DNA from 2 places in the Streptomyces sp. NPDC005728 genome. Region 1 is predicted to be linked to the other one. Evidence: riboswitches for the same ligand, from Rfam matches in the RefSeq annotation. Region 1 holds a riboswitch; the other holds the start of a gene.
What was found. Region 1 has a riboswitch for guanidine ahead of ABZ471_RS42260 (MBL fold metallo-hydrolase). Riboswitches for the same ligand answer to the same signal wherever they lie in the genome.
Positions count from the first base shown of each region.

Region 1 (10,562 bases):
TGCACACCGCGTACGTCGCGCAGGCCCACGGTCCCCTGGCGCAGGGGCCCGACCAGATAGCGGGCCGCGGCCACGGCGTCCTGGACCGCGAGGTTGATCCCGATGCCGAAGACCGGGGACATGGCGTGCGCGGCGTCGCCGATGCACAGCAGGCCGGGGCGGTGCCAGCGGCGCAGGCGGTCCAGGCGTACGTCGAGGAGCTTGACCTCGTCCCACGAGTGCAGGGCGTTCGTACGGTCGGCGATCCAGGGGACCGCCGTGGTGAACTCGGCGAGGAAGCGGTCCAGGCCCGCGGCGCGGCGCTGCGTGTCGGTGCCCTTGGGGATGAGCGCGGCACACTGCCAGTAGTCGCCACGGTCGATCATCGCGGTGAGGAAGCGGTCGCCTGCGCCGCCGACGAGTCCGCGTGGATCTCCCTCGTGTCGCGGCAGGCGGAACCACCAGGCGTCCATCGGACAGGTGAAGCGGCGCAGCCGGAGTTCCGGCCGGGTACGGGCCAGTGATCCTCGGCCGTCGCAGGCGACGGTGAGAGCCGCGTGGAGTTCGCCGGTGCGGCCGTCGGAGGTGCGGTAACGGACCCCGGTCACCCGTCCGGACTCGACCAGGAAGGAAGTCACTTCGGTGTTCATCCGCAGGTGGAAGGACGGTTCGCGCCGGGCCTCGTCGGCGAGCAGGTCCAGCAGGTCCCACTGGGGCACCATCGCCACATAGTTGTAGGGGCCGGGCAGCACCGTGAGGTCCGCGACGGTGACCGTCGAGCGGCCGGTTCCGACGGGCAACTGGACGGTGTTCACGCGGCGCTGGGGCAGTCGGGCGAAGCGTTCAGCCAGTCCCAGGTCGTCCAGCAGCGCCAGGGTCGAGGGGTGGACGGTGTCGCCGCGGAAGTCACGCAGGAAGTCGCCGTGCTTCTCCAGCACCGTCACCGGGACGCCGGCGCGGGCCAGCAGCAGGGCGAGCACCATGCCCGCGGGGCCGCCCCCCACTACGCAGCACGTGGTCTGTTCCATTGCAGTCCTGCCCTTCACGAGAGCAGTAATTCATCGGTCGATGAATACTATACTCCTCGGCGCCTCCGCACCCCGTCTCCGGTACCGGCCGGCCGAACATGCCGCCAAGTGGAGCAATCACCGGCGTGCCGCGACCCGGCACAGCAGGCTGAATGTCTTGTCGGGGTCGTGTGACAGGAGTCGCGTGTGCGAAGGCTGCGTAAGCCGAGCCGTCAGGCATGTGGTCCGCCCGTACGCCATGCCTGCCGGGCTGCTCCGGCAGCTCCGTCGGCTTGCCCAGCTCCGGCAGCCGAGACGGCGTGCGCGCGCAGGAGCTACGGGTGAGGCACCGGCACACCCGTGGGGAGCCGGAGGCCGCCATGGCCGTACGGACGCAGCTGCCCGCGCCCCCGGCGTGGATGCGCTGGCTCCCGGTCCTGTACGTCATCGTGCTTCTGCTGCTCGAACCTCTGACACCCGTGGACTGGCCGGTGAGCTTCGCGCTGATCGCCGTTCCTCTGGTGACCGCCTTCGCCCACGGCCCCCTCGTCGTCGCCGGCGCCACGGTGTTCGCCGTCGGCTTCGAAGGTGTGCTGGCCGGTACCCCGTGCTGTGCGGGCCGATCCGTCGGCTACCTGTGGGACCGCCACTATGTGGCGTCCTACATCTGCACTGCCTTGGTGGGCGCGCTCGGCACGATCCTGGCCGCCCATCGGACGCGCCGTGACCGCATGCTCGCCGACGTGCGCTTCGTGGCCGAGATCGCGCAGCGCGTCCTGCTCAGACCGGTCCCGCACCGGATCGGCAACCTGCGCCTCGAGAGCCTGTACCTGTCCGCCGCTGCGGAAGCACGCATCGGCGGCGACCTCTACGAGGCCGTCCCCACTCCGTACGGGGTCCGGCTGCTCATCGGCGACGTCCGCGGCAAGGGGCTGCTCGCGGTCGAGACCGCCGCCGCCCTGCTCGGCGCGTTCCGCGAGGCGGCCCATGACGAACCGGACCTTCCCACTCTGGCGGACCACGTGGAGACGAGCATGGACCGCAGGGCGATGCAGCTGGGCGGAACGGAGCTGGGCGAGCGGTTCGTCACCGCCGTCTTCGCAGAGATCCCCAGCGACGGGCATGTCGTCCGGGTCGTCAACTGCGGCCATCCGCCCCCGCTCCTCATCCGCCCCGACGAGGTACGCGAGCTGGACCGGGGGAACTCGGGTCCGCCGCTGAACCTCGGCATGCTCGTCGAAGACCTGTATCACGTCGACATCTACGACTTCCGTCCCGGCGAAGAGCTCCTGCTGTACACGGACGGCATCACGGAGACCCGCGACTCCTCCGGCACCTTCTACCCCCTGCTCGAGCGTCTCCGCTCCTGGGGGCCTCTGCCGCCCGAAGAACTGCTGGAACGGCTCCACAGCGACCTGCTGGCATATAGCGCCGACGGCCTGCAGGACGACACCGCGGCACTCACCGTCTGCCTGGTCGCCGACGAACCGGCCGCATCGGCCGGGCCGACGGCCCGGGAGCGCCGGAGCGGCGAGCCGGGGTGACAGCGGGCGCACTGCTCCGGCGTCGGGATACGTGCCGACGCAGTCCGGGAGCCTTCGAGGTGCCGGACGGCGTGGTAGCGTCCCGCCGGAGGCTCGGACGTGCCTGCCCCGGACGAGATGTGCGCCGTACCCGGTCCGCCAAGACGACGCATACACGGAGACATCGTGAGCAGCGGCACGCATCTCATCGACTTCCCCCGCGTCCCTCCCCCGGCGCACCCTCTGGACGTCCGGTGGATCCACGGTTCGCCGTCGGCCAAGCACAACACGGACCCGGACATCCAGGTCCACGCGTACGACGAGCACACGTTCATCCTGCGGCAGAACATGGCGGTCCATTACGAGGCACCGTTCCTGTTCCTGCTGTGCGGCAACGAACGGGCGGTGCTGATCGACACCGGTGCGACCGAGTCCGCCGAGTTCTTCCCCCTGCGGCGAGTGGTCGACGGGCTCCTCGCGGACTGGCTCGACCGGCATCCCCGGGACGGCTACCACCTCCTCGTACTGCACACCCACGGGCACGGTGACCACGTCGCGGGCGACGGCCAGTTCGCCGAGCGCCCCGACACCACGGTGGTGGGCGCCGACCGCGCCACCGCCTGGCGGTACTTCGGGTTCGACACGGATCCGGAAGCCGTCGCCCCTGTCGATCTGGGCGGCCGGGTCCTGGAGTGCCTGGCCACCCCGGGCCACCACGAGGCCGCCGTCAGCTTCTACGACCCGCCGACCGGCCTCCTGCTCACCGGGGACAGCGTCTACCCCGGGCGGCTCTACCTCCAGGACGTCCCGGCCTTCACCCGCAGCATCGAGCGCCTGATCGAGTTCGCCGACCGCCGGCCCGTCACCCATGTGCTCGGTTGCCACATCGAGATGACCACCGAGCCGGGCGTGGACTACCCGGTCCGCACCACCTACCAGCCCGACGAGCCCCCGCTGCAGCTCACCCCGGCCCACCTCCGGCGGATCCGGGACGCGCTCGCCCGGCTCGGCGACGACCGCACCTGGCGCGCCCACTCCGACTTCGTCCTCTGCCCCTCGGACTGAGCGTTCCAGGGCGGACCCGTCCTCGGCCTACGCCGTCGACGCCGCTGCCTGAGCCCTCGTCGGGCCGGTTCCTCTGGCGGCCGTCGCCTCGCCGTCCCGGGGTGGCGCTCCCCCGTCGCGGTGAATCGATTTTTTGGTGCCGGTCAGGGGCGCGCCCGTCCCGCCCCGCCGGGCGGCGACGATCTCCGCCACGATCGACAGGGCGGTCTCCTCCGGTGTACGGGCGCCGAGGTCGAGGCCGATCGGGGAGCGCAGCCGGGCCAGCTCCCGCTCGCTGACGCCTTCTTCGCGCAGACGCCGATTGCGTTCCTCGTGGGTGCGACGCGAGCCCATCGCGCCGACGAAGGACACCGGCATCGCGAGGGCCGCCTTCAGCAGGGGTACGTCGAACTTCGCGTCGTGGGTGAGCACGCACAGGACCGTACGGCCGTCGGTTCCGGTGCGGCGCAGGTAGCGGTGGGGCCAGTCGACGACGACCTCGTCGGCGTCGGGGAAGCGGGCTTGCGTGGCGAAGACGGGGCGGGCGTCGCACACCGTCACGTGGTAGCCGAGGAACTTGCCGGCACGCGCCAGTGCGGACGCGAAGTCGACCGCGCCGAATACGATCATGCGCGGGGGCGGCACGTTCGACTCGACGAGCAGGGTGACGCCTCCGGGGCAGTGCGAGCCGTCCGCGGCGATGTCCACGGTGCCGGTGCGCCCTGCCTCCAGCAGGGCGCGGGCCTCGGCCGCTGCCGTCCGGTCCAGGTCCGGACGGCCGCCGAGTCCGCCGTCGTACGTGCCGTCGGGCCGCACGAGCAGGGCCCGGCCGAGGAGTTCCGCCGGGCCGCGGGCGACCCGTGCGAGGGCCGCCGGTTCGCCCCGGACGGCGGCCGAGAGGGCGGACGTCAGGACCGTGCGGCCGGACGCCGGCCCGGTCACCGGCGTGATCAGCACCTCGATGGTCCCGCCGCAGGTCAGTCCCACGGCGAAGGCGTCCTCGTCGCTGTAGCCGAATCGTTCCGTGACGCTCTCGCCCGTCCGGAGCGACTGCCGGCACAGGTCGTAGACCGCGCCCTCCACGCACCCGCCGGAGACCGAGCCGATGACGGTGCCCTCGTCGTCGACGGCGAGGGCGGCGCCGGGTCCGCGTGGCGCGCTGCCGCCCACCGCCAGCACGGTGGCGACGGCGAAGTCCCGGCCCTCCTCGATCCAGCGGAGCAACTCCTCGGCGACGTCAAGCACGTGGCGCTCCCGCCCGGATGACACGGTCCGGCCTGATCGGCAGATTGCGGTGGCGTTCGCCGGTCGCGTGCCAGACCGCGTTGGCGATGGCGGCCGCTGCGCCCACGATGCCGATCTCGCCGATGCCCCTGATCCCGACCGGGTCCTTGGGGTCCGGGTCCTCGATCCAGTCGGCTTCGATGTGCGGGACGTCGGCGTGTGTGGCCACGTGGTAGCCCGCGAGGTCTGCGCCGACGTGGCCGCCCGAGGCGCCGTCCCGGACGGCCTCCTCGTGCAGGGCCATGGAGATGCCCCAGATCATGCCGCCCAGGAACTGTCCGCGTGCGGTGAGCGGGTTGACGATCCGGCCGGCCGCGAAGATGCCGAGCATCCGCCGCACGCGCACCTCGCCGGTGGTGACGTCCACAGCCACCTCGGCGAACTGCGCCCCGTAGGAGTGGCGTTCGGCGGGGGCGAGAGCGCCGATGGCCGCGGTGGTGTCCGACCGTACGGTGATTCCCTCCGGGGGGATGTCGCTGCTCAGGGCCATCCTGTCGCGCAGTTCGTCAGCCGCGACGGTGACCGCCCACGCCCAGGAGCGGGTGCCCATGGACCCGCCGGCGATCATCGCCGGTCCGAAGTCGCTGTCGCCGATGCGCACGTGCACGCGCTCCGGGGGCACGCGGAGCGCGTCCGCGGCGACCAGGGTGAGCGCCGTACGGGCCCCGGTGCCGATGTCGGCCGCGGCGATCCGGACGGTGAAGGTGCCGTCCGCGTGGGCGGTCAACGCAGCCGTGGACGGCGCGGCGCCCGCGCCGAAGGAGGCCGCCGCCATGCCGGTGCCGAGCAGCCAGCGGCCGTCCCTGCGCAGGCCGGGGCGCGGGTCCCGGTCCGCCCAGCCGAACCTGCGGGCTCCCTCCCGGTAGCAGTCGGGCAGACTACGGCCGGCGAAGGGCAGGCCGGAGACCGGTCCCTTGTCGGGTTCGTTGCGCAGCCGCAGCTCGATCGGGTCGATCCCGCACTTCTCGGCGAGTTCGTCGAGCGCCGCCTCCAGGGCGAACGAGCCCGGTGCCTCACCCGGGGCGCGCATCCACGTGGGGGTCGGTACGTCGAGCCGTACGACGCGGTTGGCGGTGTGGTGGGCGTCGGCGTCATACATCACCCGGGCCACTCCGGCGCTCGGTTCGATGAACTCGTGCACGGTGGAGGTGAGGCTGACGGAGCGGTGGTCCAGCGCGCGCAGCCGTCCGTCGGGGCCGGCGCCGAGCCTGACGCGCTGGGTGGTGGGGCTGCGGTAGCCGGCCAGCGAGAACATCTGACGGCGGGTCAGGATCACGCGTACGGGGCGCTGCAGGACCGTGGCGGCCATGACGGCGGCCACCTGGTGGGCGCGGACGCCCTTGCTGCCGAAGCCGCCTCCCACGTGTTCGGAGCGTACGCGCACCGCGGCCGGGTCGAGCGAGAAGAGGTTGGCGAGTTCGCCGACGATCCAGGTGGCGCCCTGGTTGGAGTCGACCACCTCGAGCCGGCCGTCCTCCCAGCGGGCGGTTGCCGCATGCGGTTCCATCGGGTTGTGGTGCTCTTCGGGGGTGGTGTACTCGGCGTCCAGGACGACGGCCGACGCGGCCAGTTCGGCGTCGAGGTCACCCTTCTCCGTCACCGCCGGCGTATGGCTGTCCAGCGGGTAGGCGTCCGGGTGTCCGCCGGTGAAGTCGACGTCGTGGGGCTCCTGTTCGTAGTGCACGATCAGTGCCTCGGCGGCCTCCCTGGCCTGCTCGGAGGTCTCGGCGACGACCAGCGCCACGGGCCAGCCCACGTGCGGCACCCGGTCGTGCTGGAAGACGGCGCAGGTCGGGTCCGGCTTCGAACCCATCAGACCGGGGTAGTCGGTCTCGACGCGCGGGGCGTTGCGGTGGTCCAGGACGGCGAGGACGCCCGGCATGGCGAGGACGGGGGCGGTGTCGAGGGCGCTGATGCGGCCGCGGGCGACGGTGGACAGCACCAGCCAGCCGTGCGCGAGGTCCGTGAAGGGGATCTCTCCCGCGTAGCGGGCCGCTCCGGTGACCTTGTCCCTGCCTTCGACGCGGGTGTGTGCGGTGCCGACGGAGGGGGTCGGCGTGAACGTCCCGGTGGTGACGGTGGTCATCGGGCGGCCTCCTCGGCGAGTTCGGTCAGCACGGCCACCACGAGGTTGTGCATCAGGGTCACCTTGTATCCGTTGTGCGGCAGCGGTCGCGCCGCGGTCAGCTCGGCGGCGGCCGCGGCGGCGTAGGTCTCGGCGTCGGCCGGCGCACCGGTCAGGACGCGTTCGGCCGCGAGGGCCCGCCACGGCCGGGAGGCGACCGCGCCGAAAGCGAGGCGGACGTCCCGGATGACACCGTCACGGACGTCGAGCGCGGCGGCGAGGGAGCCGATGGCGAACGCGTACGAAGCGCGCTCGCGCACCTTGCGGTAGCGGGAGTGGGCGGCGACCGGGGTGGGCGGCAGTGTGACGCCGGTGATCAGCGCACCCGGGGGCAGGGCGGTCTCGTGGTGCGGGGTGTCGCCGACGGGCACGTAGAACGCGCCGATGGGCGACTCGCCCGGCCCGTCCGCGGTTTCGTAGTGGACGACGGCGTCGAAGACGGTGAGGGCGACGGCCATGTCCGAGGGGTGTACGGCCACACAGTGGTCGGAGGCGCCCAGGATCGCGTGGTTGTGGTGTTCGCCCTCGACTGCGGGGCAACCGCTGCCGGGGACACGCTTGTTGCAGGGCTTGGTGACGTCGGTGAAGTAGCCGCAGCGGGTGCGCTGCAGCAGGTTCCCGCCGACCGTGGCCATGTTGCGCAGCTGTCCGGACGCACCGGCCAGCACGGCCTGCGCCAGCGCCGGGTAGCGCCGCCGGACCTCGGGGTGGGCGGCCAGGTCGGCGTTGGTGACGGTGGCGCCGATCCGCAGCCCGCCCTCCCGCGTCGGCTCGATCTCGTCGAGCGGGAGTTCGCGGATGTCGACGAGCCGGGCGGGTCGTTCCACGCCGGCCTTCATGAGATCCACGAGGTTGGTGCCGCCGCCGAGGAAGCGCGCGTCCGGATCGGCACCGAGCACCGCCACCGCGCCGGCGACGTCGGACGCCCGCTGATAGTCGAACTCCCTCATGCCACGGCCTCCTTCGTCGCCGCTTCGGAACCGGTGTCCGTCCCCGCCTCGGGGCTCACGCGCGCCACGGAGGTGGTGTCCGGGTCCGCCCCGGCCGCGGCAGCACGGGCCACCGCCTCGACGATCGGGACGTACGCGCCGCACCGGCACAGGTTGCCGCTCATCCGCTCGCGGATCTCCTCGGCCGACAGGGGTGGCGGTGCCGCTTCGGGCCGGATGTCGTCGGTGACGGCGCTCGGCCAGCCCGCCGCGTGCTCCTGGATCACCCCGATCGCGGAACAGATCTGTCCGGGGGTGCAGTAGCCGCACTGGAAGCCGTCCAGTTCGAGGAAGGCCTGCTGCACGGGGTGCAAGTGCTCGCCGTCGGCCAGGCCTTCGACGGTGGTGATCGCGCGACCCTCGGCCGCCACGGCCAGTTGCAGGCAGGCGACGGTCCGGCGGCCGTCGAGCAGGACGGTGCAGGCGCCGCATTGGCCCTGGTCGCAGCCCTTCTTGGAACCGGTCAGATCGAGGCGCTCGCGCAGTGCGTCGAGCAGGGTGGTGCGGTGGTCGACGGGCAGTGTGTACTTCTCGCCGTTGATGTTCAAGGTGATGACACTGGACGTCGATTGGGCCATGAGAAGCTTCTTTCGCGTTTCCAGGACAGATGGGGGTGGTCCGGCAGCCGTGGCCGGATGTCGTGGGGGGGTGCATGGTGAGGGCTTGGTGCCGCACGAACGAGCCGCATGCGCGCGATGCTGAGGCAGAAGATGGCAGCTCATGACTGCCGTAGGGCCTTGTCCACGGCTATCGTGGACACAACCGGACAGCTGTCCGGTACCTGAGAACGTACCGGACAGCTGTCCGGTTAGCAAGGGCGAGGTTCGGCCACGCACCCTGGAGGAGGACGAGTGCAGCAGAAGAAGGACGCACCCCTGCGCTCGGACGCGCAGCGCAACCGTGAGCGCATCCTGGAAGTGGCAGTCGCCGAGCTGACGGCGTGTGCGGATGCCCCGCTGAGCGCGATCGCCAAGAAGGCCGGCGTCGGACAGGGCACGTTCTACCGCAACTTCCCCAACCGCGAGGCGCTCGTCCTGGAGATCTACCGCCACGAGATGCAGCAGGTCGCCGACAGCGCCGCCCAGCTGCTCGAGACCCGGGAGCCCGAGCAGGCCCTGCGTGCCTGGATGGACCGACTCGCCGAGTTCGCCATGACCAAGGCAGGCCTGGCCGACGCGATACGGCAGGTCACCGGCGCACCGGGCGGCCCGGCGAAGCCGGCCCCCACGCCGGTGACCTCCGCGGCGGATCTCCTGCTGCGGGCGAACGAGGAGGCCGGCACCGTCCGCTCCGACATCACCGCGGACGACTTCATGCTCGCCATAGCGGGCCTCTGGCAGCTGGACCCGCAGGACGACTGGCGGCCACGCGCCGCCCGGCTCCTCGACCTCGTCATGGACGGCCTGCGCACGGGGGCGCCCGGCCGGTGAGCGCCGCGCTGCGGGCGGTGGGCGGCTGGCGGCTGGCGGCTGGCGGCTGGCGGCTGGCGGCTGGCGGCTGGCGGCTGGCGGATCATGAAGTTGTCAGGCGAGGTCTTCGGCGGACTTCGCTCCCTGTTCCCGCAGCCAGGCGACCAGGGCGGGGTGACCGGAGCGGCGGGCGGCATCGAGCGCGGTCAGCTCGTCGTGGCCGATCCAGTTGACGTCACCGCCGTGCTCCAGCAGCTGAGCGGCGATCTGCTGCTGTCCACCGTGGCAGGCGCACCACACCGCGTTGGTGAGGTCCTCGCCGCTCGGCGGCTCGGTACGGGGCGGGAGGAACGCGGCGACGCGGTCGGCAGCGCCGAGCGCGGCGGCCTGCCACAGGGTGGTGCGGGCACCGCGGTCGAGCAGGCGCCGGGCGGCATTCCACTGACCGAAGGCGACCGCGTCGGCGATCGGCGTCCCGCCGCCGATGACCCCGCCGTCGGCTTCGATGTCCGCACCGAGGTCGAGCAGGGTGTCGAGCACGGGGACGTCGTCCGTGCTGGCCGCCCAGTGCAGCGGGGTCTCGCGATGCGGGCCGGTGAACGGTGCGTTGACGTCCGCTCCCGCCGCGGCCAGAACGGTCACGGTGTGCGGGCCGCCCGGGAAGTGGCCGGGCCAGTCGGTGACGACGTGCAAGAGGGTGCGGGCGTTGTCCGTACTGCCCAGTCTGGCTGTGGCCAGGCCCGGATGTGCGGCGAGCAGGTCCTGCAGTGCCGCCACGTGGCCGGTGCGGATCGCCTCGACGGCGGCACGGGCCGGCGGCGCGGTCATGTCGAGCAGCATCGGGCTACCTCCCAGTTCACCACCTGGGTACCACGGGCCACTGACAACCGCTGCGCCGGCCGACACGCGCGTCCGAACGGGTGAGACAGGAACGCTTCTGCTCGGCCGGCCCGCATACGAGCGCGCGGGCGGACCAAGGGTGCAGATGACCTTGGTCGTCCTCACGAAAAGAGAACCCTGTGCGCCTTCGGAACACCGTCGCCGCCGCTTGCGGTGCCCTCGCCCTCACTGCCGTCCTGGCCACGCCCGCCCAGGCTGCCACCGGCGACTTCAGCTACCAGGCCGTCGGCCTGAACGGCGAGCCCGTGGCGGTCACCCTCCACGACCCGGCGAACGACGAGTGCATCACCATCCCCGAGGCC
Region 1 covers NZ_JBEXYL010000123.1:8,839-19,400, reverse strand. The annotation lists gene ABZ471_RS42270 (FAD-dependent oxidoreductase) at 1-1,007, opposite strand, end outside; gene ABZ471_RS42265 (PP2C family protein-serine/threonine phosphatase) at 1,328-2,530, shown strand; guanidine-III (ykkC-III) riboswitch at 2,616-2,683, shown strand; gene ABZ471_RS42260 (MBL fold metallo-hydrolase) at 2,696-3,574, shown strand; gene ABZ471_RS42255 (XdhC/CoxI family protein) at 3,602-4,798, opposite strand; gene ABZ471_RS42250 (xanthine dehydrogenase family protein molybdopterin-binding subunit) at 4,791-6,923, opposite strand; gene ABZ471_RS42245 (xanthine dehydrogenase family protein subunit M) at 6,920-7,912, opposite strand; gene ABZ471_RS42240 (2Fe-2S iron-sulfur cluster-binding protein) at 7,909-8,529, opposite strand; gene ABZ471_RS42235 (TetR/AcrR family transcriptional regulator) at 8,803-9,381, shown strand; gene ABZ471_RS42230 (ankyrin repeat domain-containing protein) at 9,475-10,188, opposite strand; gene ABZ471_RS42225 (hypothetical protein) at 10,380-10,562, shown strand, end outside.

Region 2 (7,018 bases), on a different contig from region 1:
TCGGCAGCGATCCACTTGCGAACGTTCGCGCGCTGTGCGCCGTTGTTGGCGCGGCCCAGACAGCGCAGCACTTCTGCAATGGAGTTCGAATCTCTGACCGCCGCCCGCAGCACATCCGGTGAGGGGCGTGCTTGCCTGCCACTGGGCGGAAAGTGAGAGATGTCGATGCCGAAGTGGGCGAATCGCTTCACGAGATAGCCGCGGAGGTATCCATACGGCCGGGTGCCGAAGAAGGCGATGACCTCGTCGATGTTGGAGCACTGCTCGGCTGCCTGCGAGTCCCCTCCGCTCCGGCCACGCGTTCGCAGCCCGTGCGGAGTAACGAACCGGTTATCGGACAGTCACGCCCGGAACGCGAAACGGCTCGCACCGGGGTACCCCAGTACGAGCCGTCGGCGGCAGAAGCGGGTCCTCAGATCCCCAGGTCCTTGATGATCTTTGCTACGTGGCCTGTCGCGCGGACGTTGTACAGGGCCCGGTCGACCTTGCCCTCCTCGTCCACGACGATCGTGGAGCGGATGACGCCCATGTAGGTCTTGCCGTAGTTCTTCTTCTCGCCGAAGGCGCCGTAGGCGTCGAGGACCTTCTTGTCGGGGTCGGCGAGGAGGGTGATCTTCAGGGATTCCTGTTCGCGGAACTTGGCCAGCTTCTCCGGCTTGTCGGGGGAGATGCCGATGACGTCGTAGCCGGCGCCGGCCAGGAGGGACAGGTTGTCCGTGAAGTCGCAGGCCTGCTTGGTGCAGCCGGGGGTCAGGGCCGCGGGGTAGAAGTAGACGATGACCTTGCGGCCCTTGTGGTCCGACAAGGACACCTCGTTGCCGTCGGCGTCGGGGAGGGTGAAGGCGGGGGCCACGTCGCCGGGCTGGAGTCGCTCGCTCATCGGTCCAGCGTAACGGGGGGCGTTGCGGTGCGGTGGAGGCTGGAGCTGACAGACTGTCCGGGACAGCATCAGGAGACTTCGGAGGCCGTACGGTGGCGGACACGTCGGACACCAGAACCCCGGCGCAGATCGAGGCGGACATCAAGCGCCGTCGCGAAGTGCTGGCCGAGACGCTCGACGAGATCGGGGTGCGGGTGCATCCGCAGACGATCGTCGGGGACGCCAAGGCCAAGGTCGTCGCCCATATCGATCACACGGTGGGGCGGGCCTACGTCCAGGTCAACCGGGTGGTGAGTGAGGTGCGGGCGCAGTTCGTGGACGAGGAGGGCTCGCCCAGGCTGGAGCGGGTCGTGCCGGTCGCGCTGGTCGCGGTCGGGGTGGTGGGGTTGTTCGCGCTGGGGTCGCGGCGACGGCGCAAGGGCTGACGGGGGCGGAGTCGAGCGGTGGCCCGGGTCGTACGGGTCGGTCCGAGGCAGGTAGGTTCGAGGCGTGAGCGCCAACAGAAACGAGCACAGCAACCCTCAGCACGACAAGCTGCCCATCCGGATGCTGCACGACCGGGTTCTCGTGCGGCAGGACGCCGGTGAGGGCGAGCGGCGGTCGGGCGGCGGCATCCTGATTCCCGCGACCGCGGCGGTCGGGCGGCGGCTGGCCTGGGCCGAGGTCGTCGCGGTGGGGCAGAACGTACGGACCGTGGAGACGGGTGACCGGGTCCTGTACGACCCGGAGGACCGGGCGGAGGTCGAGGTGCGGGGCGTGGCGTACGTGCTCATGCGGGAGCGGGATCTGCATGCGGTGGCCGCGGACCGGTTCGAGGGGGCGGAGGACTCCACGGGCCTCTACCTCTGATTCCGGAGGACCTCCGATTTCGGAGCACCTCTGATTCCAGAGCGGGAAGGGGCTGGTGACTGTGGTCACCAGCCCCTTTTGTCGTTCTTTTGCTATGTTCGAAGGAGCCCGACGAGACGCGCCGTACCGGGATGCAGGCAAAGACGACGCACCGAAGGAGAGTCGTCCGTTCGTCTCGGAGGTGTGTGTCGTGGCCTGGGTGCTGCTTGTTGTCGCCGGTCTGCTCGAGGTCGGCTGGTCGATCGGGATGAAGTACACCGACGGGTTCACTCGGCTGGTGCCCAGTCTGTTCACCGGTGCGGGGATCGTCGCGAGCATGGTGCTGCTGTCGTATGCCGCCAGGTCGCTGCCCATGGGTACCGCCTACGGCGTGTGGGTCGGCATCGGGGCGGCCGGGGCGGCGGTGCTCGGCATGGTGGTGCTGGGTGAGCCGGTCACCGCCGCCCGGATCTTCTTCGTCTGTCTGCTGCTGGTCGCCGTGGTGGGGCTGAAGGCGACCGGCGGTCACTGACGGCTGCGGGCCTTCCTACGGCTGGCCTGTCGGGGTGCCGGCGGTTCCGGTGCCGCCGGTGGTCGGATCGCCGCCTGTGTCCGTGCCTCCGCCGGTGGGCGCGCCCGGGGTGCCGCCGCCGGTGGTCGGATCGCCGCCCGTGGTCCCGGCGATCGTGCCGCCGGCCGTGGTGGTGCCGCCGCCGTCGGTGGGGGTGCCGCCGTCCGTCGTCGTACCGCCGTTGGTGGGGGTGCCGCCGGTGGGGGTGCCGCCGGTGTCCTGGCCGCCGTCGGTCGTGGCGCCCCCGGTGTCCTGGCCGCCGTCCGTGCTCGTGCCGCCGGTGTCCTGGCCTCCGGTGCCGGGCTGGTCGGTGGGCTCGGTGCTGGGGGTCTGGATCACGTCGGCGCCCTGCTGGAGCTCCAGGTCGAAGTCGGTGACCGACCGGCCCTTCAGCGCGTCGCTCGTGTACTGCGCCCAGATGTCGGTGGGCGGGCCGCCGCCGTTCATACGTGGCTGACCGAGGGCGTTGTACAGCGGCATGTGCTTGGCCGTGACCGGGTCCTGGCCCATGACGGAGACCACGGTGGCGAGGTCGGGGGTGTAGCCCGCGAACCAGGCGGCGGTGTCCTCCTCGGCGGTGCCGGTCTTGCCGGCCGCGGGGCGGCCCGCTGCCTGGGCTGCGGTGGCGGTGCCGTTGTCGACCACGCTCTGCAGGACGGAGGTGGTGGTGTCGGCGGCCTCGCGGCTGACGGCCTGCTTGGTCTCCCGGTCGGGCAGCTTGACCTCTTCCTTGCCGTCCTTGGTGATCTTCTCGACCATCGTGTACGTGCCGTGCTTGCCGTGGTTGGCGAGCGTGGCGTACGCCTCCGCCATGTCGAGGACGCTGGCGGTGGCGGTGCCGAGGGCGATGGACGGGTAGGGCTGGAGGTCCCTGGTGTCGGCGGGGATGCCGAGGTCGACGGCGGTCTCCTTGACCTTGGCGGGGCCGACGTCGACGGCCATCTGCGCGTAGACGGAGTTGACCGAGAGATCGGTGGCCTTGCGGACGGTGATGTCGCCGTACGACTTCTCGTCCTCGTTCGAGGGGGCGTAGGCGCCGCCGCTCCAGCCCTGTACGGGGCGCCTGCTGGTGCCGTCGTACGCCGTGTTCGGGGTGATGGTCTGGCCGCTCTGGGTGGTGGAGCCGTTCTGGACCGCGGAGGTGAACACGAACGGCTTGAACGTGGAGCCGACCTGGAAGTCACCGCGGGTGGCGCCGTTGGTGTACTGCTTCACGTAGTCGATGCCGCCGTAGAGGGCGACGACCTTGCCGGTCTTGGGGTCGACGGAGGCGCCGCCGGCGCGGACGTAGGTGTCGACCTTGCGGTTCTTCTTGTCCAGTTTGGACATCAGCTGGTCGTTCACGGCCTTGACGAAGGCGTTCTGCTTGGTCTTCTGGAAGGTGGTCGTGATGCGGTAACCGCCGCCCTGCAGCTGGTCCTTGGTGAGGATGTCGTTCTCGGTGAGGTAGTCCTTGACGGCCTCGACGAGGTAGCCGCGCTGGCCGGACAGGCCGGTGGAGATGGTCTGCTCCTTGGGCATGGGGAACTTCATGCCGGTGCGCTCGGACTCGCTGAGCCAGCCCTTCTTGACCATGCCGTCCAGGACGTAGTTCCAGCGGGCGACGGCTGCGGACTTGTTCTCGGGGTGGGCCACGACGTCGTACTCGCTCGGTGCGTTGACGAGCGCGGCGAGGTAGGCGGCGCGGGCCGGGTCGAGGTCGGCGGCGTCCTTGCCGTAGTAGGCCTGGGCGGCGGCCTGGATGCCGTAGGCGTTGCGGCCGAAGTAGCTGGTGTTGAGGTAGCCCTCGAGGATCTCGTCCTTGGACTTGGTGCGGTCCAGCTTGATGGCGATGAAGAACTCCTTGGCCTTGCGGGTGACCGTCTGTTCCTGGGCCAGGTAGTAGTTCTTCACGTACTGCTGGGTGATGGTGGAGCCGGACTGCTTGCCCTTGCCGGTGGCGGTGTTCCAGCCGGCGCGGAGCATGGCCTTGAGGTCGACGGCGGACTCGCTGTAGAAGTCGCGGTCCTCGGCGGCCAGGACGGCGTGCTGGGCGTCCTTGGAGATCTGGGCGAGGGTGACGTTCTCGCGGTTGATGGCGCCGTCGCGGGCGAGCTGGGAGCCGTCGGCGTAGAGATAGACGTTGTTCTGCTTGGTGGCGAGGGCGTTGGCCGGCGGGATCTTCACGAGCGAGTAGCCGAGGAAGAAGAGGCCGATGACCAGCAGGACGCCGATCACGAAGGTGCCGAGCACCATGCGCCAGGTCGGGATGAGCCGCCGCCATCCGGTCCGCTTGGGCCGCTTGGGCTTCTTGCCCTTGCCGCCGCCACCGCCGCTGCCGCTGCCGGTGCCGCTGCCGCCGCTGCCGCTGTCCGCGAGGGAGGCGGCGGTCTGGTCGGAGGGCTGAGGCGTGGGGGTGGAGGTGGTACGGGAGACACGTGAGGTGCCGGAGGTCGGGGCGCCGGCCGGACCCGCGGGGGCCTTGGAGGCCGCAGCGGCGGAACCACCGACCAGCCCGGCGCCGCCCAGCGCAGCGGCCTTGGCGGCACCGCCCGCCGCAGCGGCCTTGGCCGCCTGACCAGCACCGCCCGCCGCAGCGGCCTGAGCCGCCTTCGCGGCGCCGCCGCTTGCCCTGCCTGCCTGGGCCGCGGCGCCCCCCTTTCCGGGCCGGTTCGACTGCGTCGACTCGGCCTGGCGAGGGGCGTTGACGCGCCGGAGGATCTGGGTGGTCTCGGGCGCCGCCGCCTGCCCCGAACCCTGCGGGTCGGCGGCCGCCTTGCCGGTGTCGGCCGACCGGTTCCCCTGGGCCGCGGAGGCGTCCTGGGGTGCCCGGGGGGCCTGGACACGCCGGAGGACCTGGGTGCTCTCGGCCGGGTGAGCCTGCTCGGAGTCCGGCGACCTGTCGGCAGCCGCGGGCCGCCCGGACTGCTCGGGCACTGCGGCACGCCGGGACGTCCGGGCCTGCTCGGCCTGCGTCCGCGACTCCTCGCCCTTGGCCGACGCCCGAGGCTGACCGGGCAGATGAGCCTCCTGGACCCCGTGAGCCTTCTCGGACCCTTGAGACTCCCCGGACTGACGGGACCCGACAGACCCCTGAGACCTCCCGGACCCCTGGGACTCTCCGGACTGACGGGACTCAGCGGACCCCCGCGGCCTTGCGGACCCCTGGGACTTGCCGGCCCCCTCAGACTCCGCAGCCCCCTGAGGCCTCCCGGCTCCCTGAGACTCCGCAGCCCCCTGAGGCTGCTGGGATCCCTCGGTCGCCTGGCCCTTTTCGTCCGTGCGCCCCTGCGTGCCGGTCCGCCCCGCACGGCTCGCCTGAGCGGCCAGAGCCGCCCGGCGCGCCCGGGTCGCCTGGTCCGCACCGGCACCGGAGAGCGACTGCCCCCCGGAGGTCCGGCCCGCACCGGCATGCCCCTGGGCGCCCTGAGCCGACCCATCGGCCGAACCCGGCCGATCGTGGCCCTCCCGGTCCTCACCGGCCCGGTCCTGCCCCCGAGCGGCACGCACCCGGTCCTGGCCCTCCCGACCCTGGTCCTGCCCGGCGCGGACGCCGTCCTGGCCCTGGTCGGTCCGTGCCCGGTCGGCCTGGGTCTCGCGGGTGCTGGGCCCTTCAGCCGACAGCGGTGTGCTTGGTGCCCCGCCCTGGTCCTGCTGCTGCGGCTGCGGCTCGTCGCTCATGTCGTGCACGGACTCCTGTTTCGCGTCGTACGTTTCCCGTACGCCTCGTACGCCTTCTGCGCCCCCAGTTTGAAGACTCTCGCACCTGGCGTTCCGTTCCCGGATTCCGGCACGCTTCCGGGGCGGAAAATGCGTGGCCGGTCGCCGGGCCCAGGGACTAGGCTCCTGCGCTTCGGTGTCGAGCGGTCCAGGGAGGTCGACTGCTGTGGGCGCGGGACGGTTGTACGCGGCCGTCGCGGCGGGGGGATTCAGACGGTACGCGACGTATAGGGCGGCCACTGCGGCAGGGGTGTTCACGAACACGGCCTTCGGGCTGATCCTCGTCTACACGTATCTGGCGCTGTGGGACGAGAAGCCGCACCTCGGAGGGTATGACCAGGCGCAGGTCGTGACGTATGTGTGGCTGGGGCAGGCGCTCTTGTCGACGCTCGCGATCGGGGGCGGAGGCGTCGAGGACGAGTTGATGGAACGCATCCGTACGGGGGATGTGGCGATCGACCTGTACCGGCCCGCGGATCTGCAGTTGTGGTGGCTCGCCGCCGATCTCGGCCGGGCGTTCTTCCAGTTGCTGGGCCGGGGGCTGATCCCGTTCGTCTTCGGTGCACTGTGCTTTCCGGCGTACCTGCCCACGGACGCAGGCACCTGGGGCGCCTTCTTCGTCGCCGTGCTGCTGGCGATGCTGGTCGGCTTCGGGATCCGCTTCCTGGTGGCGCTGAGCGCGTTCTGGCTGCTGGACGGCACGGGTGTGTCGCAGATGGCGTGGCTGCTCGGGTATTTCTGCTCGGGGATGCTGCTGCCGCTGAACGTCTTCCCCGGCGTGCTCGGCGAGGTCGTACGGGCTCTGCCGTGGTCGTCGCTGCTGCAGGCGCCCGCGGACGTCCTGCTGGGGCATGCGGATCCGCTGCGGACGTACCTGTTCCAGGGGGCGTGGGCGGTGGTGCTGCTGGGTGCGGGACGGCTGGTGCAGTCGGTCGCGACGCGGCGGGTGGTGGTCCAGGGTGGGTGAGGGCGGCCGGGTGCGGGAGGGTGTCCGGGCCTATCTGCTGATCGCGGGGATGTGGATGCGGTCCACGATGGCC
Region 2 covers NZ_JBEXYL010000026.1:73,129-80,146, reverse strand. The annotation lists gene ABZ471_RS19585 (HNH endonuclease signature motif containing protein) at 1-308, opposite strand, end outside; gene bcp (thioredoxin-dependent thiol peroxidase) at 413-880, opposite strand; gene ABZ471_RS19575 (DUF3618 domain-containing protein) at 973-1,305, shown strand; gene ABZ471_RS19570 (co-chaperone GroES) at 1,370-1,729, shown strand; guanidine-III (ykkC-III) riboswitch at 1,810-1,882, shown strand; gene ABZ471_RS19565 (multidrug efflux SMR transporter) at 1,920-2,240, shown strand; gene ABZ471_RS19560 (transglycosylase domain-containing protein) at 2,256-4,979, opposite strand; gene ABZ471_RS19555 (ABC-2 family transporter protein) at 6,145-6,945, shown strand; gene ABZ471_RS19550 (ABC transporter permease) at 6,995-7,018, shown strand, end outside.
Region 2: another riboswitch for guanidine. It lies ahead of ABZ471_RS19565 (multidrug efflux SMR transporter); the one in region 1 lies ahead of ABZ471_RS42260 (MBL fold metallo-hydrolase).